Regions from separate parts of the Arthrobacter sp. 01N442 genome, predicted to be linked through region 3. Evidence: riboswitches for the same ligand, from Rfam matches in the RefSeq annotation. Region 3 holds a riboswitch; each other region holds the start of a gene.

Evidence for each region. Region 3 has a riboswitch for S-adenosylmethionine ahead of AC1DNC_RS07675 (DUF1737 domain-containing protein). Riboswitches for the same ligand answer to the same signal wherever they lie in the genome.
Region 1: another riboswitch for S-adenosylmethionine. It lies ahead of AC1DNC_RS14195 (aminotransferase class V-fold PLP-dependent enzyme); the one in region 3 lies ahead of AC1DNC_RS07675 (DUF1737 domain-containing protein).
Region 2: another riboswitch for S-adenosylmethionine. It lies ahead of metX (homoserine O-acetyltransferase MetX); the one in region 3 lies ahead of AC1DNC_RS07675 (DUF1737 domain-containing protein).

The regions. Positions count from the first base shown of each region.
Region 1 covers NZ_JBFTRD010000006.1:260,773-270,787, forward strand. Annotated here, with positions in the region: gene AC1DNC_RS14150 (peptidoglycan DD-metalloendopeptidase family protein) at 1-392, shown strand, start outside; gene smpB (SsrA-binding protein SmpB) at 432-902, shown strand; RNA gene ssrA (transfer-messenger RNA) at 1,020-1,388, shown strand; gene AC1DNC_RS14165 (hypothetical protein) at 1,495-1,629, opposite strand; gene AC1DNC_RS14170 (hypothetical protein) at 1,680-2,051, opposite strand; gene AC1DNC_RS14175 (MFS transporter) at 2,162-3,580, shown strand; gene AC1DNC_RS14180 (metal-dependent transcriptional regulator) at 3,577-4,287, opposite strand; gene AC1DNC_RS14185 (Nramp family divalent metal transporter) at 4,298-5,590, opposite strand; gene AC1DNC_RS14190 (class I SAM-dependent methyltransferase) at 5,689-6,447, opposite strand; gene AC1DNC_RS14195 (aminotransferase class V-fold PLP-dependent enzyme) at 6,519-7,940, opposite strand; SAM riboswitch class IV at 7,975-8,088, opposite strand; gene hisN (histidinol-phosphatase) at 8,178-8,990, opposite strand; gene rsgA (ribosome small subunit-dependent GTPase A) at 9,060-10,015, opposite strand, start outside.
Region 2 covers NZ_JBFTRD010000003.1:103,623-113,637, forward strand. Annotated here, with positions in the region: gene AC1DNC_RS06230 (alpha/beta fold hydrolase) at 1-727, opposite strand, end outside; gene AC1DNC_RS06235 (NADP-dependent oxidoreductase) at 776-1,771, opposite strand; gene AC1DNC_RS06240 (MFS transporter) at 2,008-3,390, opposite strand; gene metX (homoserine O-acetyltransferase MetX) at 3,562-4,719, opposite strand; SAM riboswitch class IV at 4,731-4,846, opposite strand; gene AC1DNC_RS06250 (bifunctional o-acetylhomoserine/o-acetylserine sulfhydrylase) at 4,906-6,222, opposite strand; SAM riboswitch class IV at 6,285-6,400, opposite strand; gene AC1DNC_RS06255 (VOC family protein) at 6,621-7,259, shown strand; gene AC1DNC_RS06260 (isopenicillin N synthase family dioxygenase) at 7,356-8,369, opposite strand; gene AC1DNC_RS06265 (CPBP family intramembrane glutamic endopeptidase) at 8,506-9,282, opposite strand; gene AC1DNC_RS06270 (histidine phosphatase family protein) at 9,363-10,015, shown strand, end outside.
Region 3 covers NZ_JBFTRD010000004.1:72,129-82,143, reverse strand. Annotated here, with positions in the region: gene cls (cardiolipin synthase) at 1-1,433, opposite strand, end outside; gene AC1DNC_RS07685 (aminodeoxychorismate lyase) at 1,527-2,489, shown strand; gene AC1DNC_RS07680 (hypothetical protein) at 2,498-3,259, opposite strand; SAM riboswitch class IV at 3,440-3,554, shown strand; gene AC1DNC_RS07675 (DUF1737 domain-containing protein) at 3,569-3,886, shown strand; gene AC1DNC_RS07670 (rhodanese-like domain-containing protein) at 3,883-4,320, shown strand; gene AC1DNC_RS07665 (O-succinylhomoserine sulfhydrylase) at 4,317-5,525, shown strand; gene AC1DNC_RS07660 (glutamate--cysteine ligase 2) at 5,522-6,736, opposite strand; gene AC1DNC_RS07655 (UDP-N-acetylglucosamine 1-carboxyvinyltransferase) at 6,802-8,325, opposite strand; gene AC1DNC_RS07650 (energy-coupling factor transporter transmembrane component T family protein) at 8,455-9,258, opposite strand; gene AC1DNC_RS07645 (ABC transporter ATP-binding protein) at 9,255-10,015, opposite strand, start outside.

The sequences.
Region 1 (10,015 bases), on a different contig from region 3:
GCATTCCGATCACCTCCGGCTTCGGCTGGCGCGCAACGCCGCCGGGCACCATCGACTTCTACGGCCAGGGCGGATACATGCACACCGGCATCGACTTCGGCGCCCCCTGCGGCACCCCGGTCTATGCTCCGGCGGCCGGAACCGTCTTCTCCGCAGGGTGGGGGAACGACGGCGGCGGCAACCACGTGAAGATCTCCCACGGTGTCGTGCAGGGCAACTCGCTGACCACGATCTTCTACCACAACACCTCCGTGGTGGTCTCGGCAGGCCAGCAGGTAAGCCAGGGGCAGCTGATCGCCTACTCCGGGACCACCGGCAACTCAACCGGCTGCCACTCGCACTTCGAGACGTGGGTCAATGGCCAGGCAGTCGACCCGATGGGCCTGCTCTAAACTGGAACTAACCCGATCCATCGACTAAGGAGTTTCACCGTGCCTAAAGAAAGTGGCCGGAAGGTAGTGGCCACCAACCGCAAGGCCCGGCACGACTACCACATCATGGACACCTATGAGGCGGGCATCGCGCTCATGGGCACCGAAGTCAAGTCCCTCCGCGAGGGCCACGCCTCAATGGTTGACGGCTTTTGCACCTTCTACAACGACGAGTTGTGGATGGAGGGAATCCATATCCCCGAGTACCACCAGGGGAGCTGGACCAACCACGCCGCCCGCCGGCGTCGCAAGCTGCTCCTGCACCGCGAGGAGCTGACCAAGATCTCGCACAAGATTCGCGAATCCGGCTTCACGATCGTGCCGCTGCAGCTGTACTTCGTGGATGGGCGGGCGAAGGTCGAGATCGGCGTCGCGCGCGGCAAGAAGGAATACGACAAGCGCCAGACGCTGCGTGAGCAGCAGGACAAGCGCGAGGCCCTGCGCGTCATGCGCGAGCGGAACCGACGCTAGCCGGCGCTTCCGGAACCTGCGGGAATGAATCCCCGCATGGGTGCGTTATGCTTGGTAATCCGGGAAGGATCCGCTGGGATCCGGTCCGGATAGTTGGAAAAGTTGATAAAAAAATACGGGGATGATCGGTTTCGACGATGTTAGTCGCGACAGGTGAAGCGGGCCGAGGATGCAGAATTATCTCGTAAACGCTGTCTGCAAACCAATAAGTGCCGAATCAAAACGCACTGACTTCGCTCTCGCTGCCTAAGCAGTAAGACAGTCCGTCAGCCCGAGGTTGCTATTGCCCCGGATCCTGGCGTCATTTAGATAGCCACTGCTGTTTACCTCCGTCATCGGGGTGAACGGGACTCTTTGATGACTGGGCCCGGATCAGCCACCTGTTTGCAGGATGGCTGGGGCCGAGAAAATCCGACGCAAACTGCGCCCGGAGAAGCCCTGACAACACGACATCGGACGGGGGTTCAATTCCCCCCATCTCCACATAGGGAGCCCCGGCAACGGAGCTCCCCCCGTAGCAAAAGGCCGGAAGCATCAGCTTCCGGCCTTTTTGTTGTGCTGTTAGTTCGTTGCGTCCGACGGCGGGCGCCAGTCAGCGCTTCTTGATGTGGGCCACCGGATCGGTGTGCTCGTCCACGATGTGCTTGGCCTTCTTCTCGGCCCGTTTTTCCTTGATGGTTTTGACCGGCTTCTTGGTCAGGTGCCGGTGCGGCGACTTGTCAGGCATTTCGCGCTCCCTAAAAGGTGGGGGCCCGGGATGAGCCCGTGCTTTTAAGGCTACGCCTCGGGTACCGCGACGTCCACGATGCCGATGAAGCGGCTCCCGACGCCCTCGTACTCGCTGCGGACCAGCCCGGAGTGCAGGGCGGGCAGTTCGTACGGGGCGTGGTGCGCGCAACAGACGTAGCTGAACTCCGGCCACCACTTCTTGGGCCGGGCGGTTTCGGAGAAGCCGCACACGGCACAGGTCAGCTGAACCCAAACCGGTCGTTTGCCCGTCCGGTTGGCCCGGGACTGCAGCAGCCACGCAGGCGGGTTGTCCAGCAGTTCGTCCAGTTCGGCGTCGGACAAGCGGGACGGAATGCCGTGGCGGTGCGCCATTTCCAGCGGAATATCAAGGGTCTGGGCAGCTTCACGTCTCGTAACCATCCTTCAACTTTACGGGATTCCGGCACATCGACAGCTGCCGGGCGGCCGGTGCTAGGCTCATCCCAAACCCGGCGCCCGCCCCCAAACAGGCAGTGAGGAAGGCAGCAGCCATGTCCGGCACTCCCGCCGCAGCCATGTCCAGCCTTGAGAAGCGCGTGCTGTACGTGGCGATCATCGCGTCCTTCATTGCTTTCCTGGATGGGTCCGTGGTCAACCTTGCCCTCCCGGCGATAAACCGGGAGCTCGGCGGCGGCCTCGTGGTCCAGCAATGGGTGGTGGACGCCTACCTGCTGACCCTGGGGGCACTCATCCTCGTGGCGGGATCCCTCTCGGACCAGTTTGGCCGGGTGCGGGTCCTGGAATGGGGTCTCGCGGGCTTCACCGCCACCTCCATCCTCTGCGGCCTGGCCTGGAACGGGGAGTCGCTGATTGTGGCCCGCGGGCTGCAGGGCGTCGCCGGAGCCCTGCTGGTGCCCAGTTCGCTTGCCCTGATCGTGACCGTGTTCAGCGGCCCGGCCCAGTCCGCAGCGATTGGCAAGTGGTCCGCCTGGACGTCCGGGGCCATCGTGGCGGCCCCCGTGCTTGGCGGTATCTCCGTGGACGTGTTCACCTGGCGGGTCATTTTCTTCCTCAACATAGTTCCGGCGGTTGCCGTGTGGCCGGCCCTGCGCAAGCTCCGGGAGACGGACCTGGGGCGCGCGCCCGGTAGCACCATTGACGTCGCCGGAACCGTACTGGCGATCATCGGACTGGGCGGCATCGTCTATGCCTTCATCGAACGCGGGACCCTTGGCTGGGGCGCCCCGCAGGTCTGGCTGCCGTTGGTGCTCGGCGTCGCCGGTCTCACCGCCTTCCTGCTCCACGAACGGCGGACCCCGGCGCCGATGATGCCGCTGCGCCTCTTCGCCATCCGGAATTTCGGCTGGGGCAACATCGCCACCACCGTTATCTACGGCGCGCTGAACCTCGGCTTCTTCGTGCTGGGGCTCTTCCTGCAACAGGTCGCCGGCCTGGGCGCCACGGCCGCCGGCTTCGCCCTGCTGCCGTCCACCCTGATCCTGCTCCTGCTTTCAGCCAAAATCGGGGCACTCTCGGGCCGGTTCGGCCCGCGCTGGTTCATGACCGCCGGGCCGTTGCTCTGCGCGGCGGGTTTCCTCATGCTGATGGGCATCGGACTGCCGCTGGATTATTTCGCGCAGGTCTTCCCCGGGTTGGTGGTCTTCGGCGTCGGTTTGGCCGTGACCGTGGCGCCGCTGACTTCGGCCATCCTGGGAGCCGTGGATCCGGAGGAAGCCGGCATCGGATCGGCCGTGAACAACGCGGTCGCCCGTATCGCGGGCCTGGTGGCCATCGCCTTTGCCGGCCTCATCACCGGGCCGGTGATTACGACGTCGGGCCTGCACGGCACAGCGGCGGTCACCGCGGGACTCTTCATCGCGGGCGCCTTGGCGTCCGCCGTCGGGATCCGGAATCCGCCGCCGGGGCAGGGTCAGGGGCAGAGCCAGGACGCGGGCGGCCGGGCGGACTAGGGGGCGACGCTGCAGCCGGAGTGGGCGGCGTCGCTGTGTACCCAGAGCGCGGAGGCCACCTCGTCGGCGAGGTCGACTTCGCGCAGCGCCGTTCCCGCGCCGATACGGACCACGAGCGGGCCGCCGAACGGCTTCCGGCCGAGCACCTCGACGTCGGCGTCCAGGTCGATCTGCTCCGCAGCGAGGTAGCGAAGCAGCTCCGGGTTCTCGTCGCTGATCCGGGTGATCCGGCCGGTGTGGCCGTCGTCGAGCTCGCTCATCCGGTACGCCGGCGGCATCAGGACCGAACCGTCTGCGGCCGGAATGGGGTCCCCGTGCGGGTCGCGGACCGGGTTGCCCAGCTTGGCGGACATCCGCTCAATGAACGTGTCGGAGACGGCGTGTTCCAGCAGTTCGGCCTCGTCATGGACCTCGTCCCAGCGGTAGCCAAGCTCCTGGACAAGGAAGGTCTCGATCAGCCGGTGCCGCCGGACCATGGAGAGGGCCAGCCGCACGCCGTCCGCGGTCAAGGTGACGGCGCTGTACGGCTTGTGGTCCACCAGGCCCTGGTCCTTGAGCTTGCGGACCATCTCGGAGACCGAGGAGTTCGCGACGCCGAGGCGCTGGGCCAGCTGCGTGGAGGTGATGGGCTTGTCCTGCCACTCCGTGAAGGAGTAGATGACCTTGACGTAGTCCTCGATCGAGGAGGAGGGCGGACTGGTCTTCACAGCCCCAAGCCTACCGTCCGGCGGCACCGGTGAAGGTGAGCCACAGCAGGACCAGGTTCAGCGCCACCACCAGGACCACGCTGACCACGGCGGCGACGCGCAGGGTCAGGCCGTCCGCGAACTGGCCCATCAGGGTCTTGCTGCTGGTCAGTACCACCAGGGGGACCAGCACGAAGGGAATGCCGAAGCTGAGCACCACCTGGCTGAGCACCAGTCCCCAGGTGGGGTCGAAGCCGACGGCGAGCAGCACGACGGCGGGAACCAGGGTGAGTACCCGGCGCGTCATCAGCGGAATCCGGATCTTGAGCAGGCCCTGCATGATGGTGCCGCCGGCGTAGCAGCCCACCGAGGTGGAGGCCAGGCCGGAGGCGAGCAGTCCGACGGCGAAGACCACACCCACCACCGGACCGAGGTTGGCCGTGATGGCGGCGTGCGCGCCTTCGATCGTGTCCGTTCCCCCTTCGCCGCCCAGCGTGGACGCGGCCAGCAGCAGCATTCCGATGTTGACGATGCCGGCGACGGCCAGCGCCGCGACGACGTCCCAGCGCGTGGCCTTGACCAGCCGTGCAATGGCGTGCGGTGGGACGTGGAGATGGGGATTGGGCCGGTGCCGGTCACGGGAGAGCGCCGAGTGGACGTAGATGGCGTGCGGCATCACGGTGGCGCCGAGCATGCTCGCGGCCAGCAGCACGGTGTCCGGGCCCTGGAATCCTGGAACCAGGCCGGCTACGACGCCGCCCGGGTCAGGCGGACTGATGAACAGCCCGGCCAGGAACCCGACGGTGATGATGCCCAGCAGGAACATGATGACGAACTCGAACGGACGCTGCTGGTTCCGGCTCTGCACCGCGAGCAGGGCCATCGAAATGCCGCCGACAATGACGGCGCCGAGGGGGAGGGGCAGGCCAAAGAGCAGGTACAGGGCCACCGCGCCGCCCACCACTTCGGCCAGGTCCGTCGCCGCGGCCACGATTTCGGCCTGCACCCAGAAAGCGCGGCGCCAGGCGGGCCTGAGCCGCTCGCCGAGGATCTCCGGGAGGCTCTTGCCCGTGACGATGCCGAGTTTCGCGGACTGGTACTGGACCAGCACGGCCATCCCGTTGGCGGCAACAAGCACCCAGACGAGCAGGTAACCGTATTGGGCGCCGGCCGTGAGGTTCGCGGCGACGTTGCCGGGGTCCACGTAGGCAATAGCGGCCACGAACGCGGGGCCGAGCAGGCCGAGGAGGGCCCGGCGGCTACCCCGGATCCTGCGGGCAGGCGGGTGCCCTGCGGGCTGGGGTTCGTGTCCGGTTGTTTCCAGCACTGCGGGCTCCCAAGAAGTTCCTGAGTGCCTACACGCAAAAGTTAGGCACACCGAAATCATAGGCGTCGCGGCGGCGACGGTGCAACGCGGAAACCTCAGGCTTTGGTGGCGCGCCAGCTTTGCGTCAGGTAGGGCAGCGCCACCATCTCATCCTGGCCGTGCGCGAGGTGTTCGTGCAGGTACCAGTCGAGGTTGCCGAGCACCTTGGCACGGGTGGACTCGCCGGCCCGCAGGTAGTAGCTGCGGGACTTGGCCAGTTCCATGATGTCCCTGGTGGTCACCGGGTCCTCCCAGCGGGTGAGATGGCTCTGCAGCCCGGTGAATTCGGGACCCAGCGGCGGCCTGAAGTGGGGCTTGTGGACGTCCCCGGCGTGCATGATCCGGGAGAGCCGGTGCACCCAGGGCACGGAGGTGTCCAATTGGTTCCAGACCAGGCCAAGCACGCCGTGCGGGCGCAGGATCCGGGCCACTTCGGTGCTGGCCAGCAGCGGATCGCACCAATGCCAGGCCTGCGCCACCGTGACCAGGTCGAAGGCCTCCGCCGGCAGGCCTGTGTGTTCGGCGGTGCCCTCGACGGCGGTGACGCCCGGCAGGGCCCGGCGCAGCTGCTCGAGCATGTCCAGGGACGGATCCACGGCCACGGTCCGGAGCCCGCGCTCGACCAGCAGGGCCGTGAACTTGCCGGTGCCTGCGCCCAAGTCGGCGGCGTCGCTTGCCCCGGCGGGGATCAGCCAGTCGGCGGAGTCCGCCGGATAGCCGGGCCGTACCCGGTCGTAGTGCTCGCCGCCGTCCTGGAAGCTCTGTCCGAGCTCCTGCCGCCGGTGGTGGTGGAGTTTGGGGCCGCCGCGTGCCACGTGCGATCTCCTTCGGCAGCTTTTGGTAAGTACCATCCGAATTTACCGCACGGGGCTGGACCCCGGAGCCCCTAGTCGGCGGTGCAGGGGGCGGCACCGGCAGTGCCAGGCGTGTTGGGCGCCCAGTGCGGGTAGCTGCGGGTGTCGTTGGCCGGCACCCACCGTCCGGCGTCCACGACATAGTCCCAGCCGAGGCCGTTGTGCCGCAGCTCCCGTATTCCGGCGAGCAGCCGCTCGGCATCCTCAAGCCGCGACCCGAGGCCGAAGCTGGCGCGGAGCGAGCCGGCGGGCAGGCCCAGCCGCTTCAGCAGCGGGTGCGCGCAAAACCGCCCGTCGCGCAGGCCGACGCCGTGCTCGGCGGAGAGGTAGGCCGCGACCAGTCCGGCGTCGTAACCGGCAACCGAGAAATTGACGACGCCGATCGTCCCGGGGCCGGTCGCCAGGGCGGTGTCCTCGAAGATGTGGTGGACGCTCACGCCGTCGATCAGCTGCAGCCCCTCGACCAGGTAGGAGCGGATGGCGTCCTCGTGGGCGTGCCACTGCTGCTCGTCGAGCGCCTCGATGACCTGGCTGGCGCGGGCCAGCGCGGCCGCACCCAGGACATTGGGGGAGCCGCCCTCGTGGCGGGCTGGGCCCGTGGTCCAGCTGACGGAGTCGAGCCGCGCGTCCCGTACGGCGCCGCCGCCGGCCAGATGCGGGGTGCCGGCGTCCAGCCAGTCCGGCCGTCCCACCAGCACGCCGGCGCCGAACGGGGCGTAGAGCTTGTGGCCGGAGAAAGCGAGGTAGTCGACGTCGTCCGCGGCGATGTCGATCCGGCGGTGCGGGGCGAGCTGGGCCGCGTCGACGGCGATCCGGGCACCGAATTCGTGTGCCAGGGCGGCCAGTTCGCGGATCGGCAGGATTTCGCCGGTGACGTTGGAGGCGCCGGTCACGGCGAGCAGGCTGACGCCGCCAAGGGCGAGTTCCGCCCGCAGCCGCTCCACGGTGCCGCGCAGGGTGGGGGCCGCCACGACGCTGCGGTGCGGGACGTTCTGCCAGGGCAACAGGTTGGCGTGATGCTCGATGTCGAGGTAGAGCACCTCGCCGGTGTGCCGGCCGCCGTCGGCCGGCAAACAGCCGGCCAGCAGGTTCAGCGAGTCGGTGGTGTTCCGGGTGAAGATCACGGAGTCGTCCGGCCGGCCGCCGACGAAGTCGCGGACGATGTTCCGGGCGTTTTCGTACACTGAGGTGCTCAGCTGGGAGGCGTACCCGGCGCCGCGGTGCACGCTGGCGTAGTACGGCAGGATCTCGTTCAGGTAGGCGGACACCACGGACAGTGCCGGGGCCGAGGCTCCGTAGTCCAGGTTGGCGTAGCGGACCTGGCCGCCCTGGATCAGTGGGGCCTGGATTTCAGCGCCGGACACCGCGGACAGCGGCTGGCGGGCGGCGTCGATACGTGCGTCGCCAACGGCGGCGGGGGAGGGGCTGTGGCTGGGGATGGTGGCAGTCGTCATGGGACCTCGCTCGAAAAGGACCCCGCTCACAGGGGATCCGCGCTTGCCGGGTCCGCTCCGGACCGGCCAGGTCGTCACCCGGGGCACCCCGCCGCGAATGGAGGGTTGCCGGCCAGCAAACCGGGGTTTAGCGCTGGCACTCGTGACCTGCTTCGAGCCTAGGACATGGCCGGCCGCGCCGAAAAGGCAGGCCGGAATGTGAAGCGCAGTGTTACGGACTGCCGTGGGCGCGCCAGGCTACAGCAGGTCGTCGAGGCCGGGGTTGAGGCGCTTCAGGACTTCCGAATGCAGGATCGAGTTGGTGGCCAGGGCGTTGCCGCCGAAGGGGCCGTCCTCGCCCTCGAGCGAGGTGAAACGGCCCCCGGCCTCCGTCACAATCGGGACGAGCGCGGCCATGTCGTAGAGGTTGAGCTCCGGCTCGCAGGCGATGTCGACGGCGCCCTCGGCCACGAGGCAGTAGGACCAGAAGTCGCCGTAGGCACGGGTGCGCCAGACCTCCTCGGTAAGGCCGAGGAACTCGTCGAGGTTTCCGCGCTGCTTCCAGCCGCCGAGGCTGGAATAGGAGAGGGACGCATCCTCAAGCCGCGAGACGTTGGAGACCTTCAGCCGGGTGGCGGCGGCCAGTGAGCGGCCCATGTACGCGCCGGCGCCTTTAGCGGCCCACCAGCGCTTGCCCAGGGCAGGGGCGCTGACGACGCCGACCACAGGTTCGCCTTCGTCCACGAGGGCGATCAGGGTGGCCCAGACGGGGACGCCGCGGACGAAGTTCTTGGTGCCGTCGATCGGGTCGATGATCCACCGCCGCGAGCCGTGGCCGGAGCTGCCGAACTCTTCGCCGAGGACGGCGTCGCGCGGGCGGGAGCGGGAAAGCTGGCCGCGGATGGCCTCCTCGGCGGACTTGTCCGCGTCGGTGACGGGGGTGAGGTCCGGCTTCGTCTCGATCCGAAGGTCGAGCGCCTTGAAGCGGCTCATGGTCTGGGAATCTACGGAATCTGCCAGTACATGGGCAAGGCGCAGGTCATCGTTGTAGCTCGAAGCTGGTTGGCTCATGCTTCCAAACTACCGTCAAAACGCCCCGAGGACCGGGAGGCCACGTCGCAGCCTGCCTAGTGGGCGCTGCTAGGAGACGCTGCCGAGTTCCTTGGTTTCCTGCGCTTCCATCCGCGGATCCGTGCCGAGCAACCGGCGCAGGGAGGCAAGGCGCGCCGGTCCCGACGGGCCCGCGTGGCCGCCCTGCACCCACGCGTCCACTCCGCAGTTCACGGCGGTAGCGTCGTGCTTGCAGCCCCGTTCGCAGTCGTCGGTGCCCGGTGCCAGGTCCGGGAAGGAGCGCAGGATCCGGTCCGGGTCCACATGGGCCAGGCCGAAGGACCGGATGCCCGGGGTGTCGATAATCCAGCTGCCGGCCGGGGCATCGCTGACCTTCAACGCCAGCGCCGAGGAGGAGGTGTGGCGGCCCCGGCCGGTGACGGCGTTGACGCCGCCCGTGGCCCGTTCGGCCCCGGTGAGGGCGTTCACCATGGTGGATTTGCCGACGCCGGAGTGGCCCAGCATGACGGTAACTTTCCCGTCGAGGTGCTCTCGCAGCTGCGAGACCGCGGCCTTGTCCAACCGGGCGGACAGTCCGTCGTCGGAGCGGGCGTCGATGCCTGAGGCGGCCGAATCCGCCGTCTTGGAGATGATGACCGGGAAGTCGAGGTGCTGGTAGTTGGCCAGCAGCTCGGCGGGATCCTTGACGTCGGCCTTGGTGACCAGCAGCAGGGGCTCGATGCCGGCGTCGTAGGCGGCCACGAGGGCGCGGTCGATGAAACCGGTGCGCGGTTCCGGGTTTGCCGCGGCTACGACGACGACGAGCTGGTCGGCGTTGGCGACGACGGCGCGCTCGATCGGGTCCGTGTCGTCCGCGCTGCGGCGCAACAGCGTCCGGCGGTCCTGGATCTTGACCAGCCTGGCCAAGGTGTCGGGTTCGCCGCTGACGTCCCCGACGAGGGAGACGAAGTCCCCGGCAACCACGGGATTGCGTCGCAGCTCCCGGGCCCGGGCCGCGATGATCTTACGTTCGTCGGCTGTGCCCT
Region 2 (10,015 bases), on a different contig from region 3:
AGGGGACCATACGGTCGTTATCGCCGTTGGCGATGAGCGTCGGCTGTGTGATGACCGACAGATCCGAGGGCCGTGAGCGGCCGTATTTCTGGATGGCTTTGAGCTGGGCACCGAACGCTCGGGTGCTGATCGCTTTGTCACGGTCGATTGTCCGCTCTTGGAGACGCGCGATGAACGCTTTTGCGGCGCGCTTGCCGGTGGTGTTGCGGTTGAAGAAAAGGAATTCCTTCGGGTCCGACCGGGTAAGGGCTGCCCGCAGAATGTCGTAGTAGGTGGTGCCCACGACCTTGTCCATATCCTTCCCACCGCGGGGACCCGTTCCGGTCAGAACGAGCTTGCGGACAAGTTGAGGGTGTTTGACCACAAGATCCTGGGCGATCATGCCGCCCATGGAGAAGGAGAAGATATCGATCTTCTCGTATCCGAGGGCAGTGATGAACGTGAACGCGTCGTCGGCGGCTTCCTCGATGGTGCCCGGCACCTTGCCAGAGGAGGCGCCAACTCCGGCCTGGTCGAACGCGATGACGTGGCGGTTCGTCGCGACCGGCTCGATGATGGCTGGGTCCCAGTTGTCCAGGGTGGCTGCGAGGTGCACGAAGAACACGACGGGGACGCCTCCCTTGGGCCCCAGTTCCCGGTAGGCGAAGGTGGTGCCCGCGGCGGTGATGGTCTTTGTGGGCGCCTTGGCGTACGAGGTGACGACGGGTTCGTTTTCCGGGATAGTCATGATGTTTCTCCAATGGTTGGGGTACGCTGCCAGGGACGAAGCCCGGGATCAGGGGTTGCCGATGACGGTCTTGCCGCGGATGCCGCCCTGATCCATACTGCGGAGCGCCTCGACGGTCTGGTCGAAGGGGAAGACGCGCCCCACGACTGGGCTGAGCACGCCGCGCTCCACCAGCTCGGTAATCCGGCCGAGCTGTTCGCCGTCGGCGCGCATGAAGAGGAATTCGTAGCTGACGCCGAGCCTCTTCGCCTGTGCGCGGACCTTGCGGCTCAGCACGGCGACGGCGAGGCGCAGCACCGGGTTCAGCCCGGCGTCGCGGGCGAACCGGGGGTCCGGCGGGCCGGAGATGCCGATGGCCTTGCCGCCCGGCGTGAGGACCCTCAGCGACTTCTCCAGGTTCTCCCCACCCAGGCTATCCAGCACCAGGTCGAAGCCGCTGAGCCGCTCCTCGAAGTCCTCCGCCCGGTAATCGATGACGATGTCCGCTCCCAGCGCGCGCACGAAGTCGGCGTTCCCCCGGCTAGCAGTGGTCGCCACGGTCGCTCCCAGGTGTTTGGCGAGTTGGATCGCGATGGATCCGACACCGCCGGCGCCGGCATGGATGAGGACCTTCTGGCCCGGCTGGACGCGGCCCCTCTCGACTAACGCCTGCCAGGCGGTGAGGGCCACGAGCGGCAGCGATCCGGCCTCCTCAATGCTGACCGTAGAGGGAGCCAGGGACAGGTCCGCGTCGGCCACGGCGACGAGTTCTGCGAAGGTGCCGATGCGGTCCGTGTGCGGCCGCCCGTAGACGACGTCGCCCGGCGCGAACCGGCGCACGTCCGAACCGACCCGGACCACCGTTCCCGCGACGTCGTTGCCGAGGATCAGAGGCAACGTGTACGGCAGGATCTGCTTGAACTCTCCGGCACGGATCTTCTCGTCCAGCATGTTGACGCCGGCCGCCTGCATCCGGATGAGGACGTCCCGGGAGCCAACGGCGGGCTCGGGTGCCTCGATTTCCTGCACCGGGCCCCTGTAGTTGCTGACGGCGAACGCTTTCATGTCTGATCCCTTGCTTTCCGCGAAGCCCGGCAGAGCTATTTACCGAGCACTCTCAATAATGAGTGCACTCAGTTATCTTGTCAAGGCTGCCCGTTGAGGCTCACGGGGCCCCTCCCGCGACGCACCGGACCCCAACGGCAGCAGCCCCCGTCTCCGCAGTGCGGGGACGGGGGCTGCTGTTGTTAGTGACGCGTGCAGTTGCCTGCTAGCTAACGGTGCTGGTTACCGCTTGGCTGTTACCGCTTGCCTGCGGCAAGGAGGTCGGCCGTGCCCTGGGCGTCGGCGGCGTCGACGTCGTGCAGGGAGATGCCGCGGGTTTCCTTCAGGAAGTACACCGCCACCATCGTGACAACGCAGGCGATGAGCAGGTAGATGGCCACCGGGACGGAGGACTTGTACTGGCTCAGTAGCGCGACAGCGATGATCGGGGCGAGCGAACCGGCCACGATCGAGGTCACCTGGTAGCCGAGCGAGACACCGGAGTAGCGCATCCGGGTCGGGAACATCTCGGCCATGATGGCGGGCTGCCCGGCGTACATCAGTGCATGGAAGAGCAGGCCGATGATGACCGCGGCGAGGATGACAAAATCGTTGCCGGTGTCCATCATCGGGAAGGCGAAGAAGCCCCAGGTCGCACCCAGGACGGCGCCGGCCATGTAGACCGGCCGGCGGCCGAGACGGTCGGAGAGCCGGCCCACCATCGGAACCACGGAGAAGTGGATGGCGTGCGCCACGAGCAGCAGGAGCAGGATCTTGGCGGTGTCGGCGTGAACAACCGTCTTGAGGTAGGTGATGGAGAAGGTGACCACGAGGTAGTAGAGGATGTTCTCCGCGAAGCGCAGGCCCATGGCGGTGAAGACGCCGCGGGGGTAGCGGCGAAAGACCTCGGCGACGCCGTAGCTCTTGTTTTCCGTGACGACTTCTTTTTGTGCCTCCAGGAAGATCGGGGCGTCCTGGACCTTGGTGCGGATGTAGTAGCCGACGACGACGATCACGGCGGAGAGCCAGAAGGCGACGCGCCAGCCCCAGCCGAGGAAGTCCGCGGAGGACAGCGTGGAGGAAAGGACGAACAGCACGGCAGTGGCGAGGAGGTTGCCCAGCGGAACCGCCGACTGCGGCCAGCTGGCCCAGAAGCCGCGGGACTTGCTGGGGCTGTGCTCGGCAACGAGGAGCACGGCGCCGCCCCATTCGCCGCCGACGGCGAAGCCCTGGGCGAAGCGCAGGAAGACCAGCAGGGCCGGCGCCCAGTAGCCGATCTGCTGGAAGCTCGGGAGGCAGCCCATCAGGAAGGTCGAGACGCCGACCAGGATGATGCTCAGCTGCAGCAGCTGCTTGCGGCCGAATTTGTCACCGAAGTGGCCGAAGACGATGCCACCGATGGGGCGGGCCACGAAGCCCACTGCGTAGGTCAGGAACGCAGCAAGAATGCCGTCCAGCTCCGTGCCCGAGTTGGGGAAGAACATCTTGCCAAAGACCAGGGTGGCGGCGGAGGCGTAGAGGAAGAACTCGTACCACTCCACCACCGTGCCGGCCATGGAGGCCGTTACTACCTTCTTCAGCCCGGACGTCTTGACGTCCGGCTCCTCTGCGCGCCTTACGGCGGCGTTTTCCGTGCTCATGCGAACTCCTTCGGTGTCCCCTTCGACACCCCGTGGATTATTAGGCTGACTGTGCGTGTGTGAGTTGGAACACACGGCGTCATTCTCCACGAGTATGGACGTCGTTCACGGCAGGCTCAACGACTAATAGCGCAGAGGGTGTCTGCAAAAATGCACACCCGGCGGCCGCTGCTAGGCGAAGAAGTCACCCCGGAGCTGATCACTGAGCTGGCCGATTTCGGTCAGGAAGCCGTCGTGGCCGATCGGCGCCTCGATCACGTGCACCGGGACCTCCCCCGGCAGGGCCCGGGCAAGTTCATGGGACTGGGCCGGAAAATACAAACGGTCCGAATCGACGGCCGCCACGAAGAACTCCGCGGTCGCAAGGGAAACGGCTTGCTCCAGGCTCCCCCGGCCGCGGCTGACGTCGTGGCTCATCAGCGCCTCGGTGATGGCGATGTAGCTGTTGGCGTCAAAGCGTCGCACCAGCTTGTTGCCCTGGTGGTCCAGATAGCTCTCGACCTGGTAGCGGCCCCGGCCGGCCAGCGACCCGGCTTCCAGCGGCGCCTCGGCCGCCTGGGCGTTCCGTCCAAAGCGGCCGTCCAGTTCCGCGGCGGAGCGGTAGGTGATGTGGGCGATCCGGCGCGCCAGGGCGAGGCCGGCGTCCGGCTCCGGGCCGCCGTAGTAGTCGCCGCCCTTGAAGTTCGGGTCCTGGCGGATCGCCAGTGTCTGGGCCTGGGCGAACGCGATCTGCTCGGCGGTGCTGCGCGCGCCGACGGAAATCACGGCACAGCGACGGACCCGCTCCGGGTAGCTGACTGCCCACTCCAGCGCTCGGGCTCCCCCGAGCGAGCCGCCCAGCACGGCATACCAGCTGCTGATTCCCAAGGCGTCGGCAAGCCTGGCTTCGGCCGCGGTGCTGTCCCGGAGCGTGACCAGCGGGAAGCGTGAGCCCCAGGGCCGGCCGTCCGGGGCCGGGGTCGAAGGCCCGGTGGACCCGTAGCAGCCGCCGAGGATGTTGATGGACACCACAAAGTACTTCTCGGTGTCCACCGGGGCGCCTGGACCGGCGAGCTGTTCCCACCAGCCCGGCTCCTCGCCGGCACCGCGGGTGACGTGGGTGTCACCGGTCAGGGCGTGCTCGATCAGCACCGCGTTGGAGGCATCGGCGTTGAGGGTCCCCCAGGTCTCGTAGGCGAGGGTGACCTCCGGCAGGACGGCGCCGGACTCAAGGGACAGGGAGCCGACCGGGAGGCACTGCAGCGTCCCGTCGGGAACGGCCGCCGTCGTGCGTTCGGCGCCGGAGGTTTTGTTTTCGGGTACACCCATGCGGGTGACAGCAATCGTCATGTGAGGACCTAACTTCGCGCTTGCCCGCCGTCAGCTGACCGGCAGGCCAGGTCTTCACCCGGGGCACCCCGCCGCAAAAGGAGGGTTGCCGGCCAGCAAGCCGGGGCTGTCACTGGCACTCATGACCTGGCTCGATTCTACGAAACACGGCGGCGCAAGCGCGAAGATTGTGACGGCTGTGTGACCTCAGCCGTTCTTGGCCGCCCGGAAGCCTGCGTCGAGGTCCGCGATGATGTCGTCGATGTGCTCGAGCCCCACCGACAGCCGGACCAGGCCGGGGTGTACGCCGGCTACCGCCTGCTGTTCCGGCGAAAGCTGGCTGTGGGTAGTCGACGCCGGGTGGATCACCAGCGAGCGCACGTCACCGATGTTCGCCACATGGGAGTGCAGCTCAAGGGCGTCAACGAAACGCTTGCCGGCTTCCGCTCCCCCGGCCAGGTTGAAGGAGACGACGGCGCCGGTGCCTTTCGGGCCGTACTTGCGGCCGCGCTCGTACCAGGGGCTGGACGGCAACCCGGCGTAGGCGACGGACTCGACGTCGTCCCTGGCCTCGAGCCATTCGGCCACGCGCTGGGCATTGGCGACATGCCGCTCCACCCGCAGGCTCAGCGTCTCGATGCCCTGGGCGATGAGGAAGGCGTTGAACGGGGAGACGGCCGAGCCGAGGTCGCGCAGCAGCTGGACCCGTGCCTTGAGGATAAAGGACAGGTTCGCGCCCAGCGCCCCGTCCGACCCCAGGTCCCGGGCGTAGACCAGTCCGTTGTAGCTGGGATCCGGGGTATTGAAGCCGGGGAAGCGCTCCGGGTCCTTGCCGAAGTCGAAGTTCCCGGAGTCGACGATCACGCCGGCGATCGCGGCACCGTGGCCGCCGAGGTACTTGGTGGCCGAGTGGACCACGATGTCAGCGCCCCACTCGAGCGGCCGGATCAGGTAGGGGGTGGAGAGGGTATTGTCCACGATCAGCGGCACCCCGGCCCGGTGGGCCACGTCCGCGACGCCTTCGATGTCCAGCACGTCCTGGCGGGGGTTGGATACCACCTCGCCAAAGAACAGCTTGGTGTTCGGCTGAACGGCCTCACGCCACTGTTTCAGGTTGTCCGGGTCTTCCACGAACGTCACGGAGATGCCGAACTTCTTCAAGGTGTGGGCCAGCAGGTTGTAGGTCCCGCCGTAGAGGCTGGGGCTGGCCACGACGTGGTCCCCGGCTTCGGCGATGTTGAGGATCGCGAAGGTTTCCGCGGCCTGGCCGGAACTTAGCAGGAGGGCCCCGAGGCCGCCTTCGAGGCTCGCGATCCGCTGTTCCACCGCATCCTGGGTGGGATTGCCGATCCGCGTGTAGATGGGGGCCAGTTCGGCGAGCGCGAAGCGGTTGGCGGCGCTTTCGGCGCTGGGAAAGACGAACGACGTCGTCTGGTAGATCGGCAGCGACCTCGCGCCGGTGGCGGAGTCCGGCTCCTGGCCGGCGTGGATCTGGCGGGTTTCAAAGGACCAGGCGTTAGACATTTGGTGTGCTCCTAGGACTGGGCACAGGCCGCACCGGGCCCCGTGGGACCGGAACGGCTCAGGCGCCGCGCTTGCCGCCCGGCGGACGCCGGAGGGCCAGGTCTTCACCCGGGGCACCCCACCGCGCAAGGAGGGTTGCCGGCCAGCAAGCCGGGGCTTGGTGCTGGCACTCATGACCTGGCTTCAGTCTAGGAAGCAGCCCCGGCGCCCGGATAGCTTTGTGACAAAAATGAAGGACCGTTGCACCGGCACCCCGGACGCCACCCCTGAAGGAGAGCCCGCCGGAAAGCGCGCCCGCGCGGCCGGCTGATCCGCCCGATCGCCGCGGACAATGACATCCCACCACGGTTAGGGCACCCTAAGCTGAGAGCTCCATCACAAAGTGCCAAGATGATGGCATGCGCATGGATCACGTCTCTTACGCCTGTGAACAGGATGGCTTGGCTGCCACCACCGAACGTATTGCGACCGCCCTCGGAGTCGAAGCCGTCAAGGGCGGAGTACACCCCCGGTTCGGGACCCGCAACATGATTATCCCGCTCGCCGGGCACAAATACCTCGAGGTCGTGGAGGTCCTGGACCACCCCGCCTCGGACAAGGCACCGTTCGGGCAGGCAGTCCGCGCCCGTTCGGCAGCCGGCGGCGGCTGGATGGGCTGGTGCGTCGAGGTTGACGACCTGGCACCCTTCGAGGAGCGGCTGGGCCGCTCGGCCGTGAACGGCAACCGCAAGTTCCCGGACGGCCGCGAACTGGTCTGGAAGCAGATCGGCATCCTGGGCCTGATCGCGGATCCGCAGGTCCCCTACATGCTGAAGTGGGAAGGCGACCCCGAGCTGCACCCGTCCAACGCCTACGCGAGCAGCGTGAAGATGTCTGCCCTCACGATCGCGGGCTCGGCCGAGCGTGTGACCGAGTGGCTGGGCGAACCCGTCGAGAAGCCGCTCGAGGATGTGGACGTGCACTGGCTGGCCCCGCACGGGACGCCGGGAATCATGTCCGTCACCTTCGAAACCGATTCCGGAGCCGTCACCATCTGACGCGTCTTCCCCGAAAAACTTCGGCCGCCAGCAGCGGGTGCCAATGATGCCACCCACCGCTGGCGGCCGAATTCGTTTCTGGGCCGGCCAGGCCGGTCAGTGCTTGAGCAGGTCCGGGTGGTGGACCTCGACGACGTTGGGGTGCGCCCGGAGCCGGTAGCGCAGGGCGTTGTCGCCGTAGGTCTCCAGGATCGGGCTGTTCGTGGGGTCCACCGAAAGGCCGCGGGCCTTGGCCTGGAACTCCGGGCTGACCGCGAGGCGCGGCATGGTGGCATCCAGCGCCGGGTTGTAGAAGAACGGCAGCGAGATCCTGTCGGTGCCGCGGAGGGGCGAGATCACCCGGTGCAGGGTGGCCTTGAGGTATCCGTTGGTCGCCAGTTCGAGCATCTCGCCGATGTTGACGACGAACGTTCCGGGCACCTGGGGCGCGTCGATCCACTGGCCCTGGTACTCGACCTGGAGGCCGCCCTTGCCGGGTTCCACGAGGAGGAGCGTCAGCACCCCGCCGTCGCGGTGGGACCCCACGCCCTGCTTGGGTTCCGGATCGGACTCCCCCGGGTACCGCACGATCTTCAGCAGCGGGAAGGCCCGGGCGGCAAACGCCGCGTCGAAGGTATCTTCAGGGGCACCGAGGGACAGGGCCAACGCCCTTAGGAGCTCCAAGGAGATGGCGCTGAGGCGCTCGGTCCATTCGGTGACGATCTCCCGCATTTCGGGCAGGTCTTCCGGCCACAGGTTGGGACCCTCCAGCCGCCAGTAATCGGCGACGCCGGGGGCTTGATCCACGGTGTTGCGCTCGACGCCGATGTCGATCTGTTCGCGCCAGTCGACGCCGCCGTCCGTTATTTCGCCGCCGACGCGGGTGTAGCCGCGGAACTGCGGGCTATGGACATTCTCGATCGCGAGCTTCTGGCTCTCGGGTAACTCAAAGAAGCGTCGGGAGATGTCCAGCATGGCGTCCGTGAGTTCCTGCGGGACGCCATGGCCGGCCAGGTAGATGAATCCGACCTCGTGCATGGCATCGCGCAACTCGTCCCGGAACCGGGAGGCCTCCTCCGGGCCCGCGGCCAGGAGCGAGATATCCAAAATGGGCAATGATTCGAGCGTCACCGTCTATAGTCCTTTACAGCGAGTCTGGCAAGCCGAAGCCTGGAATAGCTCCAATGTTACGGACATGGCTGCGGCCACGGTGAGTCTCGTGTCGAAATATGTCATCCGGCTCGCGGCGCCCGGGCAGGCGCCGGTGTCAGCCCAGGCCGATGGCCTTGCCGAAGAGACTGAAGCCGACGAACGCCACAATGTCCAGCAGCGCGTGCGCGATCACCAGCGGCATTACCCGCCGCGTCCGGGTGTAGACGAGCGCGAAGATGACGCCCATGATGGCGTTGCCGATGAAGGGCCCGAAGCCCTGGTAGAGGTGGTAGCTGCCGCGCAGCATCGAACTGGCGAAGATCGCCAGCGGCATGCCCCAGCCGAACTTGCCGAGCCGGTCCAGCAGGTAGCCCACCACGATCACTTCCTCCACGATCCCGTGCCGGATCGCGGAGAGGATCAGCACCGGCACCGTCCACCAGTAGGAGTCCAGCGCGCTGGGGATGATCGCCGTCGTGATTCCCAGCGCCCGGCCGGCCGCGTAGAGGCCAAGCGACGGGACGCCGATCAGGGCGAAGAGGCCCAGGCCCTGCAGCAGGTCCTTGCCGGGGCGGGCAAAGTTGAAGCCAAGCTTCCGGAAGGCCGAGGTGCCGGTGCCGCCGGCCATGCCTGCGGGCCGGTGCTCGGTCAGGAAGTAGATCACCAGCACCACCGGAACCAATGCGAAGATGATGTCCAGCAACTGGTAGGTGAGGTCGAAGTATTCGCGGCTGCTCTGCGAGCGGTTCAACGTCGAGGTGCCCTGGGCCAGCGGCGCCCGGGTCAGCTTGTCCAGCAGCTGCACCACCGAATAAACCGCCGACTGCCCCAGGGACAGGCCCAGGACGATCCAGACTTCTAGCCGCAGCCGACGGCGGGAGGGAACCAACATGGTTCTATCTTGCCTGCCGTTGCCGGGAGTTGACTGCAAGTGCCTATGCTTGGGCTGTGAGTGCGCCCGGGAGAATCTTCATGATCCGGCATGGCCAGTCCGCCGCCAACGCCGACACCTCGATCTACAATCGGGTGCCCGATTACCGGATCCCGCTGACCCCGCTCGGCGTCGAGCAGGCCACGGCCGCCGGCGAGCAGCTGCGACGCCAGCTGGACGGGCAAAAGGTCTGCGTCTACGTCTCCCCCTACCTCCGGGCCTACCAGACCCTCGAGGCGCTCCGGCTGGGGTCCCTCACCGAACGCGTTATCGAAGAACCGCGGCTGCGCGAGCAGGACTGGGCGAACTTCCAGATCGCGGGCGACATCGAGGACCAGAAGGAGCTCCGCAACGCCTACGGCCACTTCTTCTACCGCTTCCGGGAAGGCGAATCCGGCTCCGACGTGTACGACCGGATCTCCTCGTTCATGGAAACGCTCTACCGGCACTGGTCCAAGCCCAACTACGCCCCGAATGCCTTGTTCGTGACGCACGGGCTGACCATGCGGCTGTTCTGCATGCGCTGGTTCCACTGGTCGGTGGAGTACTTCGAGTCCCTGAACAATCCGGACAACGCCGAGATCCGCACCCTCCTGCGCACGCGGCAGGGCAAGTACGAGCTGGACAAGCCGTTCAGCCAGTGGGAGCAGCGGCGGGTGGACGAGACCGTCCTGGACGCCCCGCCGATGTTCTT
Region 3 (10,015 bases):
TTGACGCCCACGGGCCGCTTCATCCAGTCCTCGAGCGTCAGTTCCCGCGAGATGCCCCGGTAGGTGTCCTCGACGGCGCTGATCCGCCGCACGATGTCCTCACCCAGGAGCATCACCGAGACCTCAAGGTTCAGCGAGAAGGAGCGCATGTCCATGTTGCTGGAGCCCAGCACGGCGACCTCGTTGTCGATCGTGAAGTGCTTGGCGTGCAGCACGAACGGGGCCTTGTAGAGGTAGATCCGCACCCCCGCCTCCAGCAGCGCCTCGTAGTACGACTGCTGGGCGTGGTGGACCAGGAACTGGTCGCCCTTTTCCGAGACGAAGAGCTCAACATCCACGCCGCGCTGCGCCGCCGTCGTCACCGCATACAGCAGCGAATCATCCGGGACGAAGTACGGGCTGCAGATCGAAATCTTGTGCTGCGCGGAGTAGATCAGGGTGTTGAAGAGGCGCAGGTTGTTCTCGGTGATGAAGCCGGGACCGCTGGGCACCACCTGGGCGGTGATGTTGCCGGGGTGCGCTTCCGGCCGGTGCGCCAGCTGGTGTTCCAGGGATTCGTCGGTCTCGCTGAGCCAGTCGGTGGCGAACACCACGTTGAGGGTGGTGACGATCGGCCCGCGCAGGCAGGCCATCAGCTCGACCCATTCCCGGCCGATCTTGCGGTGCCGCGGGTTGTTGTAGGAGGGCTCGATCAGGTTCTGCGAACCGGTGAAGGCGACTTCGCCGTCGATCACCATGATCTTGCGGTGGTTGCGAAGGTCCGGGCGGCGCCACTGGCCGTGCACCGGCCGCAGCGGGAGCATGGGCCGCCAGCGGATTTTGCTGGCCTTGAGCCGGGCGATGAGCTTGCTGTAGCCCTTGATCCGCAGGGTGCCCAGGTGGTCGAACAGGAGGCGGACCTCGACGCCGCGCTCGGCGGCCTCTTCCATCGCCGTGAGCAGGTCGTCCGTGACGTGGTCCGAACTCAGGATGTAGAACTCGGCGTTGATAAAGGACTCGGCTTCGCGCACGGCGGCCGCCATCGCCTTGATGGAGTCCGGGTAGCCGGGCAGGAGCTCCACGTGGTTGCCGTCCACCATCGGCAGCGAGCCGAGGGTCTTGTTCAGCTCCGCCGCGGAGGACACCCATTCCGGGCCGTCATAGTGGCTTTCGACCATGGCCAGCTCGGACGTGCCGGCCCGCACCCGGGTATTCACCGCGTCCTGCTGCGCACGGCGCTTGCGGGAGAGCCGGAAATTCCCGAAGAGCAGGAAGAGGACCAGGCCCACGGCCGGGACGAAGAAGATGATCAGGAGCCAAGCCATGGCGGTGGTCGGACGCCGGTTTCCGGGAATGATGCCGAGGGCAAGGACCCGGATCCCAAGATCGACGACGGTCAGGATCAGGATCACCCAGGACGGAAGCGAATCCGTCAGCGAAAATGGCCACAGCACAGGTGAACCCCTCAAGTTCCAGACCCGCGGAACAGTTCCGGAACGGGTAACCGTCAAATCCTATCCCGTCAACTCCCGCACTAAGCTGAAGGCATGACTACCCCCGCCTCTGATCCGGCCCGCGCAACGGTGCTGGTCTTCCTCGATCCCGCGTTTGAGAACGGCCGCGTCGCCGACTCGTCCAAGCCCCAGCTGATGGCCACCGATCAGGGCGCCACCCGCGGGGACGGCATTTTCGAGTCGTTGCTGGTGGTCGGGGGGCGTCCGCGCAAGCTGCAGGCCCACCTGAGCCGGCTGGCGGGCTCGGCGCGCGCGCTGGAGCTGGACATCCCGGCCGAGGACGCCTGGCGCCGCGCGATCGAGACCGCAGTCAGCGAATACCGCGGCGAGGCGGCCGAAGCCAGCGGCGACGGCGAAGCGGACGAAGTCGTGGTGAAGCTGCTCGCCAGCCGCGGCGTCGAGGGCGCCGCCACGCCGACGTGCTGGGTGCAGGCCTCACCTCCCCCGGAAGCCGGCCGCCGGCAACGCGAGACCGGCATCGACGTCCTCCTGCTGGACCGCGGCTACGACAGCGAGGTGGGCGAGCGCGCCCCGTGGCTGCTGCTGGGCGCCAAGACCCTGTCCTATGCGGTCAACATGGCGGCGCTCCGGTACGCCCACCACCAGGGCGCGGACGACGTCATCTTCACCTCCGCCGACGGCCGGGTCCTGGAGGGCCCGACGTCGACCGTGCTGCTGGCGCACCTGGAGACCAGCGACGACGGCGCGGGCGGAGTCCGCACCGTGCGCCGGCTGATCACCCCGCAGCTGGACAGCGGAATCCTTCCCGGCACCTCCCAGGGCGCCCTGTTCACCGCGGCCAAGGCCGCCGGGTGGGAGCTGGGCTACGGCCCGCTCGTCCCGGACGACCTATACGACGCCGACGCCGTCTGGCTCATCTCGAGCATCCGGCTCCTCGCGCCGGTGAACCACATCGACGGCAAGGAAATCGGCACCCCCGAACGGCGGCGGCAGCTCACGTCCGAGCTCAACGAACTGTTCGCCACGATCGAGTAGAGCGGGGCTTAGCCCCGGGCGCCGCTCAGGCTGACGGCGTCGTTGACCAGCCGGGTCAGCTCGGCCGCGGACGTCTTGGTGACATCCGGTCCGGTGGCGACAGCCGTGGCCGAGAACCCGCCGGTGACTCCCATGACCACCAAGGTGCTGATGGTCTCCTTGTTCGGCAGCGTCTGGACCATCAGGGTCGAATACGTCTTGTCCGCGTTGGTCTTCACGTCCAAGGGCACGGTCTTGTTCGTGACCTTCTGGCCCTGGACCTCGATGGTGAAGTCGGCGCACTCCTTGCTGACCTTGGCGGAACTCTCGAGGTTCTTGGCCAGGACTGCCGGATCCTTGACTGCCACAAGGGTCACTGCCGTGACGGCGCGCATCTTGGCCGACTGCGACCCACCGGCGGCGTAGGTGCTGCCCGCCGGGATCTGGGCGTTGCTGTCCGCCACCGCGGCACAGGCCTTCGGGGTGATTACCACCGAGGACATCATTTCCTTGGACGAGGCGATACCCTTCTCCAGCTCGGCCGCCGGGATTGCGGTCAGCCGCTTGTCCTGGCTGTCCCGAAGGCCGGCGACGATTCCAGCCAGCTCCGTCCTGGTGTACGTCCTTGCCTCGGGAGTCGGGGTCGGGCTCGGCGACTCGGTGGCGGACGCTGCCGCGCTCGGCGTTCCGGCGGGGGACGTCCCGGCCGGGGCGGTCGAACCGCCGCAGCCGGCGAGGGCGACGGCGGCAGACATCAAAAGCGCGATCGGCGCGAGGCGTCGCAGGTACATGTGGATCCCCAATTCATTGTGTGAGAGCGCGGATGGGCGCCGGCAGTTCCCCGGAGGCGCGTCAACGGTGACACTACGACATTGGACCGCTCCGGGAAAGGTGCCATGCCAGCGGGAGCGTGACTTAACATGACGACGCCGCCGTGGCGGCCGGCGTCGTCAGTGCTACGTTTTTGAATGAGTAATGAGACCCGGCGCCAAGCCCTGACTTGCCGGTCGGCAACCCTCCCTTTCGCGGCGGGGTGCCTCAGGTGAATACTCGGCATATCGACCATTCGAGCTGCAAGCGTGAAAGTAAGGAGATCCGTCATGCCCGACGCATCCGCATCCGCCGTGCCCGCCACAGCCCCCGCCCAGTCCCCCGCCGGCGGGGCGCCGGCCGAGGAAAAACTGGCCTACCGCCTGTTCACCGGACCCGACGACCGCAGCTTCTGTGAGCGTGTCTCCGCCGCCCTGGCGGAGGGCTACGTGCTGCACGGGAGCCCCTCCGCGACGTTCAACGGCAGTACCGTGATCGTGGCCCAGGCGCTCGTGCTGCCGGCCGCGATCGCGAGCGCCGACGCCGCGGTCGCCAACGCGGTGGACGAGCTGGACGGGGCGGAGTTCGCTGGCGAGGGCCACGCATGAGCTACGCCGGAGACCTGAGCCCGCAGGAAGCCTGGGCCAAGCTGGAGGCGGGCGCCGTCCTGGTGGACGTCCGCACCGAGGGGGAATGGGCGCAGATCGGTGTCCCGGCCACCGCGGCCGCCACCGAAAAGCGGCAGGATCCGCTGTTCGTCCAGTGGAGCCTGGCCGGCGGAGCCGCCAACCCGCAGTTCCTGGAGCAACTCCAGCGGCAACTGCGCGAACAACTGAAGCAACAGGCGAAGGGCACCGAGCTCGTCTTTCTGTGCCGTTCCGGCGCCCGCTCGGTCGCCGCCGCCAACGCCGCCACGGCGGCCGGCTTCACCGCCTACAACGTCCTGGAGGGCTTCGAGGGTGAACCCGGACCAACGGGCAGCCGGACCGTGAACGGCTGGAAGAACCGCGGCCTGCCCACCAACCAGGAAAGCACTAAGTGAGCTTCAATCCCGACGCCCAGGGCTGGAGCCCGGACACCCAGGCCGTCCGCGGCGGACTCGACCGGACCGGGTTCCAGGAGACCACCGAGCCGATTTTCCTGAACTCGGGCTTCGTCTACGAATCCGCCGCCGCAGCCGAGCGCGCCTTCACCGGCGAGGACGAGCGGTTCGTCTACTCCCGCTACGGCAACCCCTCGGTGGCAACGTTCCAGGAAAGGCTCCGGCTGCTGGAGGGGACCGAGGCGTGCTTTGCGACCGCGTCGGGCATGTCCGCCGTGTTCACCGCACTCGGCGCCTTGCTGGGGGCCGGCGACCGGGTGGTCGCGGCCCGCTCGCTCTTCGGCTCCTGTTTCGTCATCCTCAACGAAATCCTGCCGCGCTGGGGCGTGGAGACAGTCTTCGTGGATGGCCCGGACCTCGAGCAGTGGCGGTCCGCGCTGGCCGTTCCGACGACGGCCGTGTTCTTTGAGTCGCCGTCGAACCCCATGCAGGAAATTGTGGACATCGCCGCGGTGAGCGAACTGGCGCACGCCGCCGGTGCGACCGTGGTGGTGGACAACGTCTTCGCCACTCCCCTGCTGCAGCGCTGCGGGGAGCTCGGCGCGGACGTGATCGTGTACTCCGGCACGAAGCACATCGACGGCCAGGGCCGGGTCCTCGGCGGCGCGATCCTGGGTACCCGCGAATTCATCGAGGGCCCGGTCAAGCAGCTCATGCGCCACACCGGCCCGGCACTGTCCGCCTTCAACGCCTGGGTGCTGAGCAAGGGCCTGGAGACGATGGCCCTGCGGGTGAACCACTCCTCCGCCTCGGCGCTGCGGCTCGCCGAATGGCTGGAGGCCCAGCCCGCGGTCAACTGGGTCAAGTACCCGCTGCTGCCGTCCCACCCGCAATACGAACTGGCCGCCAAGCAGATGAAGGCCGGCGGCACTGTGCTGACGCTGGAGCTCTCGCCTTCGCCCGGCCGCTCGGCCAAGGAGGCTGCCTTCGCGCTGCTGGACGCGCTGCGGATCATCGACATTTCCAACAACCTCGGCGACTCAAAGTCCCTCATCACCCATCCGGCCACCACGACGCACCGCGCCATGGGCCCGGAGGGCCGGGCCGCGATCGGGCTGAGCGACGGGGTGGTGCGGCTGTCGGTGGGCCTGGAAGACGTCGAGGACCTGATCCGAGACCTCGGACAGGCACTCAAGCAGGTCTAGCTCCTGCGCACCGGCGAGAGCAGCGCGGCCTGCTCCGATGCTTCTTCGTCGTCCGCGCCGAGCATCGTGACCCGGACGGCATGGGCGACGACGGCGGCCAGGCCGGCGTCGTCGGTGGGCGTGTCCAGCCCCGGTGCGCAGAGCGCCTGACGCTGCAGCTGCGAGCCCGTGCCGTTGGCCAGCACCCGATCCACGCCCCGCCGCGCCAGCTCAAGCTCCCCCTGCTCCGCCAGGACGGGGGCGACGAAGTCGACAAGGGCATGGACCACCTCGCCGGCCGGAGCGGGCCGGAAGCTGCCGAAGTCGAGGAGTTTCCCGCGCAGCCCGCAGTTGCTGGCCTGCCACGCGGCCATCTTCAACAGCACGGTCGGCACCGGGACGGGATCCACGCCGTCGCGCCACTCCCGGCTGGCGGACTCCACCAGGGCCCGCACCAGGACGGCGATCAGCGCCGCGTCCTCCGCCCGCAGGCAGACATCCGCAACCCGGACCTCCACCGTGGGGTGGTGCCGGGCCAGCCGGGCATCGAAGTAGATCATCCCTTCGTCAAACAGCACGCCGCTCTCCAGCAGCCGCGTAACCACCCGCCGGTACACGGGAAGGCTCCCGAAAATCATGGAGGGCCCAGCGGCCGGCCAACGGTTCCAGGCCTGGGTGCGGTAGCTCTCGAAGCCGGTCTCCGTCCCGTTCCAGAACGGCGAGTTGGCACTGAGCGCGATCAACACCGCCAGTTTGTCCCGGATGCGGTCTAAGACGGCGACGCCCTCTTCCGGGGACTCGATGAAGGTGTGGACGTGGAATCCGCAGGTCAGCTGCTCCTGGACGGTGAGGCCGAACCGCTTCTGCATTGTGGCGTAGCGCGGGTTGGGCGTCGTGTGGGTGGCAGATTCCAGCGGCGAGGTGGCCAGGGCAGCCACCCGGGCCCCGTGCATCCGGGCCACCCGGCCCGCGAAGGCCCGGGACTGCCGGATCTGCTGCAGCAGCGCGCCGTGGTCCAGGCAGGGCACGGTCTGGGTCTCGATCTGCTCCAGCTTGAGTTCAAAGCTGAAGCCGGAATCGTCATGGTCCGGATCGGTAGCAGCGGGGCCGGCGGCGGCGGATGCTGCAGCGGCGGGTTTCAGCCCGCGCAGCAGTGCGTCGGCCAGTGCCAACGGAACCCCGGTCACGGGATCCACGATCAGCAGTTCCTCCTCCACGCCAAAGGTGCGCATGCAACCATTGTGCGTCAGCACCCGCCCCGGCGCGCTACCCCCAAACGGCGGGGTCGCCGGCGGAGTCAGTCCTGGAAGTACTCGATCTTGGCGCCGATGGTGTTGAGCCGCTCGGCCAGGTCCTCGTAGCCGCGTTCGATCACGTAGATGTTGCGCAGCTCGGAGACGCCCCGCGCGGCGAGCATGGCCAGCAGCAGGCAGGCCGCCGGGCGCAGGGCCGGCGGGCAGCCGACTTCCGCCGCACGCCATTTGGTGGGCCCATTGACGTAAATCCGGTGCGGGTCCAACAGCTGGACCTGGGCCCCCAGCCGGTTCAGCTCGGTCAGGTAGATGGCCCTGTTCTCGTAGACCCAGTCGTGGATCATCGTCTGGCCGTGGGCATTGGCGGCGATCACGGCGAAGAACGGCAGGTTGTCGATGTTCAGGCCAGGGAAGGGCATCGGGTGGATCTTGTCCTCCGGAGCCCGCAGCACCGAGGGCTGGGTGGTGACGTCCACCAGCCGGGTGCGGCCGTTGCGGGCGACGTACTCCGCCGATACCTCCAGCCGCTGTCCCAACTGTTCGAGCGTTGCCAGCTCGATCTCCATGAATTCGATCGGGACCCGGCGGATCGTCACCTCGGAGTTGGTCACGATGCCGGCGGTGATCAGGCTCATCGCCTCGATCGGATCCTCGGACGGGAAGTACTCGATGTCGACATTGATCGACGGGCGGCCGGCGATCTTCAGCGTCGTGGTGCCTACGCCGTCGATCTCCACGCCCAGGCCCTGCAGGTAGAAGCAGAGGTCCTGGACCATGTAGTTGGGGCTGGCGTTGCGGATCACGGTGGTGCCGCGGCGGTGGGCCGCGGCCATGATGGCGTTTTCGGTCACGGTGTCGCCGCGCTCGCTCAGCACGAAGGACCGGTCGTGGCCGTCCGCGGGCGGCGCCTGCACGCTGTAGAAGCCGGACTTTGCCTCCACACTGAGGTCGAACTGGCGCAGGGCCTGCATGTGCGGCTCCACGGTGCGGGTGCCCAGGTCGCAGCCGCCGGCGTAGGGCAGGCGGTATTCGGCGGACTCATCGAGCAGCGGGCCCAGCAGCATGATGACGCTGCGGGTGCGGCGGGCGGCCTCCACGTCCATCGAGTCGAGGTCCAGCACGGCGGGGCGGCGGATCTGCAGGTCGTTCGCGTTGAGCCAGGTGCACTCGACGCCGATGCTGGTCAGCACCTCCACGATCCGGTTAACTTCTTCGATCCGGGCCAGCCGGCGCAGGACGGTGGTGCCGCGGTTGATGAGGCTGGCGCAGAGCAGCGCTACGCCGGCGTTCTTGCTGCTGTTCACGTCCACGGCGCCGGAGAGCGTCCGTCCGCCTTCCACGCGCAGGTGGGTCATCTGCGGCCGGCCGACTTTGACGATCGCCCGGCCGAAAATGGATTCGAGCCGCTGGATCATCTTCAGGCTCAGGTTCTGCTTGCCCTGTTCCATCCGGGCGATGGCGCTTTGGCTGGTTCCCAGCTCGGCCGCGAGCCTGCCCTGGGTCCAGCCCTTTTCGCCGCGGGCGTCCCGCAGTACGGCGCCGACGTGTTCAGCAGTCTGTTGAGTCATATATCAATCAATATCACGGATGAGTTATCCGACGCCACGAAACCCCCTGCACTGCAGGCAAGCTCACAAAATATTCGTCTGGTGCGATATTTCTTCTAATGACGGGGTCGGAGGGCAGGGATCCGCCGGCTACTGCTGCCCGAGAAACACCATATTCCACGTCCCTGCAGCGAGGGCCGCGGCCACGGCAGCGCCGGAAATCAGCAGGCCGCCGAGGACCACCCATGCGTCCAGCCGGCTGAACGAGGCCGCCCGAGCCCAGGTCCGCTGCGCCCCGCCGAAGCCGCGCGCTTCCATGGTCACCGCGAGCCGGGAAGCGCGGCGGACCGCCTGGACCATCAGGCCGAAGCTTTGCCCCAGCGTAGCTTTCATCCGCTGCCAGGGATTACCGTGCGAGCCGACACCGCGGGCGCGCCGGGCCATGCCGATGGTCTGCCATTCCTCGGCCATGAGCCCCACCAGCCGCATCGCGGCCAGGGTGCCCAGCACGAAGCGGTGCGGCAGCTTCGCCTGCTGTGCCAGGGCATCGGCCAGGTCCGTAGGATCCGTGCAACTCATCAGCAGCACCGCCGGCAGCGCGATCGCGAGGCCGCGCAGCAGGAAGCCCAGTCCGAGCTGCAGCGATCCTTCGCTGATGGACCAGATGCCGACGTCGAGCCGGATCCGTCCATGGTCCGGGGCCAGGATCGCGGTGCTCCAGCCGCCCACGGCCGCCGCGAGGATCAGCGGCCAGCCGCGCTGCCAGAGCAGGGCCAAGGTCAGGCCGGCAAGCGGGAAGAGCAGCAGTTCGGAGGCGAGCGCCACGGACGCGGACACCCAGTCGATGGAGAGCGCCAGCGCGATCGTGATGAGCACGACGCCGGAGAACTTGGCCAAAGGGTTGGCGCGGGTCAGCAAAGCGTGGTTTCCGCGCAGGGTCAGCGCGTCCCTCATGTGGCCGCCACCCCGTCCGGCTGGGGTGCGCCGAGTTTCAGCTCGGCGCCGCCCAGGACCTGGCTGAATTCCGCATCGTGGGTCACCGAGACCACCGCGGTCCCGGCGTCGAGGAGCTCGGAGAGGAAAGAGGCCAGTTCCGCCCAGGTGTTGGCGTCCTGGCCAAAGGTGGGCTCGTCCAGGATCAGCACCCGCGGGTGCGCAGCCAGCACGGTAGCCACCGAGAGCCGCCGCTTTTCGCCCCCGGAGAGCGTATAGGGGTTGGCGTCCACGAGGTCGCGGAGCCGCAGGCGTTCCAGCAGCTCGTCCACCCGTTCTTCGCCGCGGCCCAGCTGCCGGGGACCGAACATCAGTTCGTCCAGCACCCTGCCGGTGACGAACTGGTGCTCGGGTTCCTGGAACACCGTGCCGATCCTGGCGATCAACTGCTGGGCCTTCCACTTATAGGGATCGATGCCCGCGCCCTCGCTCAGCCCGGTCGTAGCGGAGACCGCCCCGGCCACCGGTGCCAGCAGGCCCGCCAGGGTCAGGGCGAAGGTCGACTTTCCGGACCCGTTGGGGCCGGTGATGGTCAGCGCCCGGCCCGCCCGGACCTGGGCGGCGATGCCGGACTGCACCGGCGCGGGCGGAACCGTGTGGAAGCCCCGCAGCAATCCGGCGCGGCGCGGGCGTTCCCGGGATACGGCCAGCCCCTCGGCAGCCAGCAGCAGTTCACCGGCAGCGTCATCCCCTTCCGCGTCCGCTCCGGCGTTGCGGG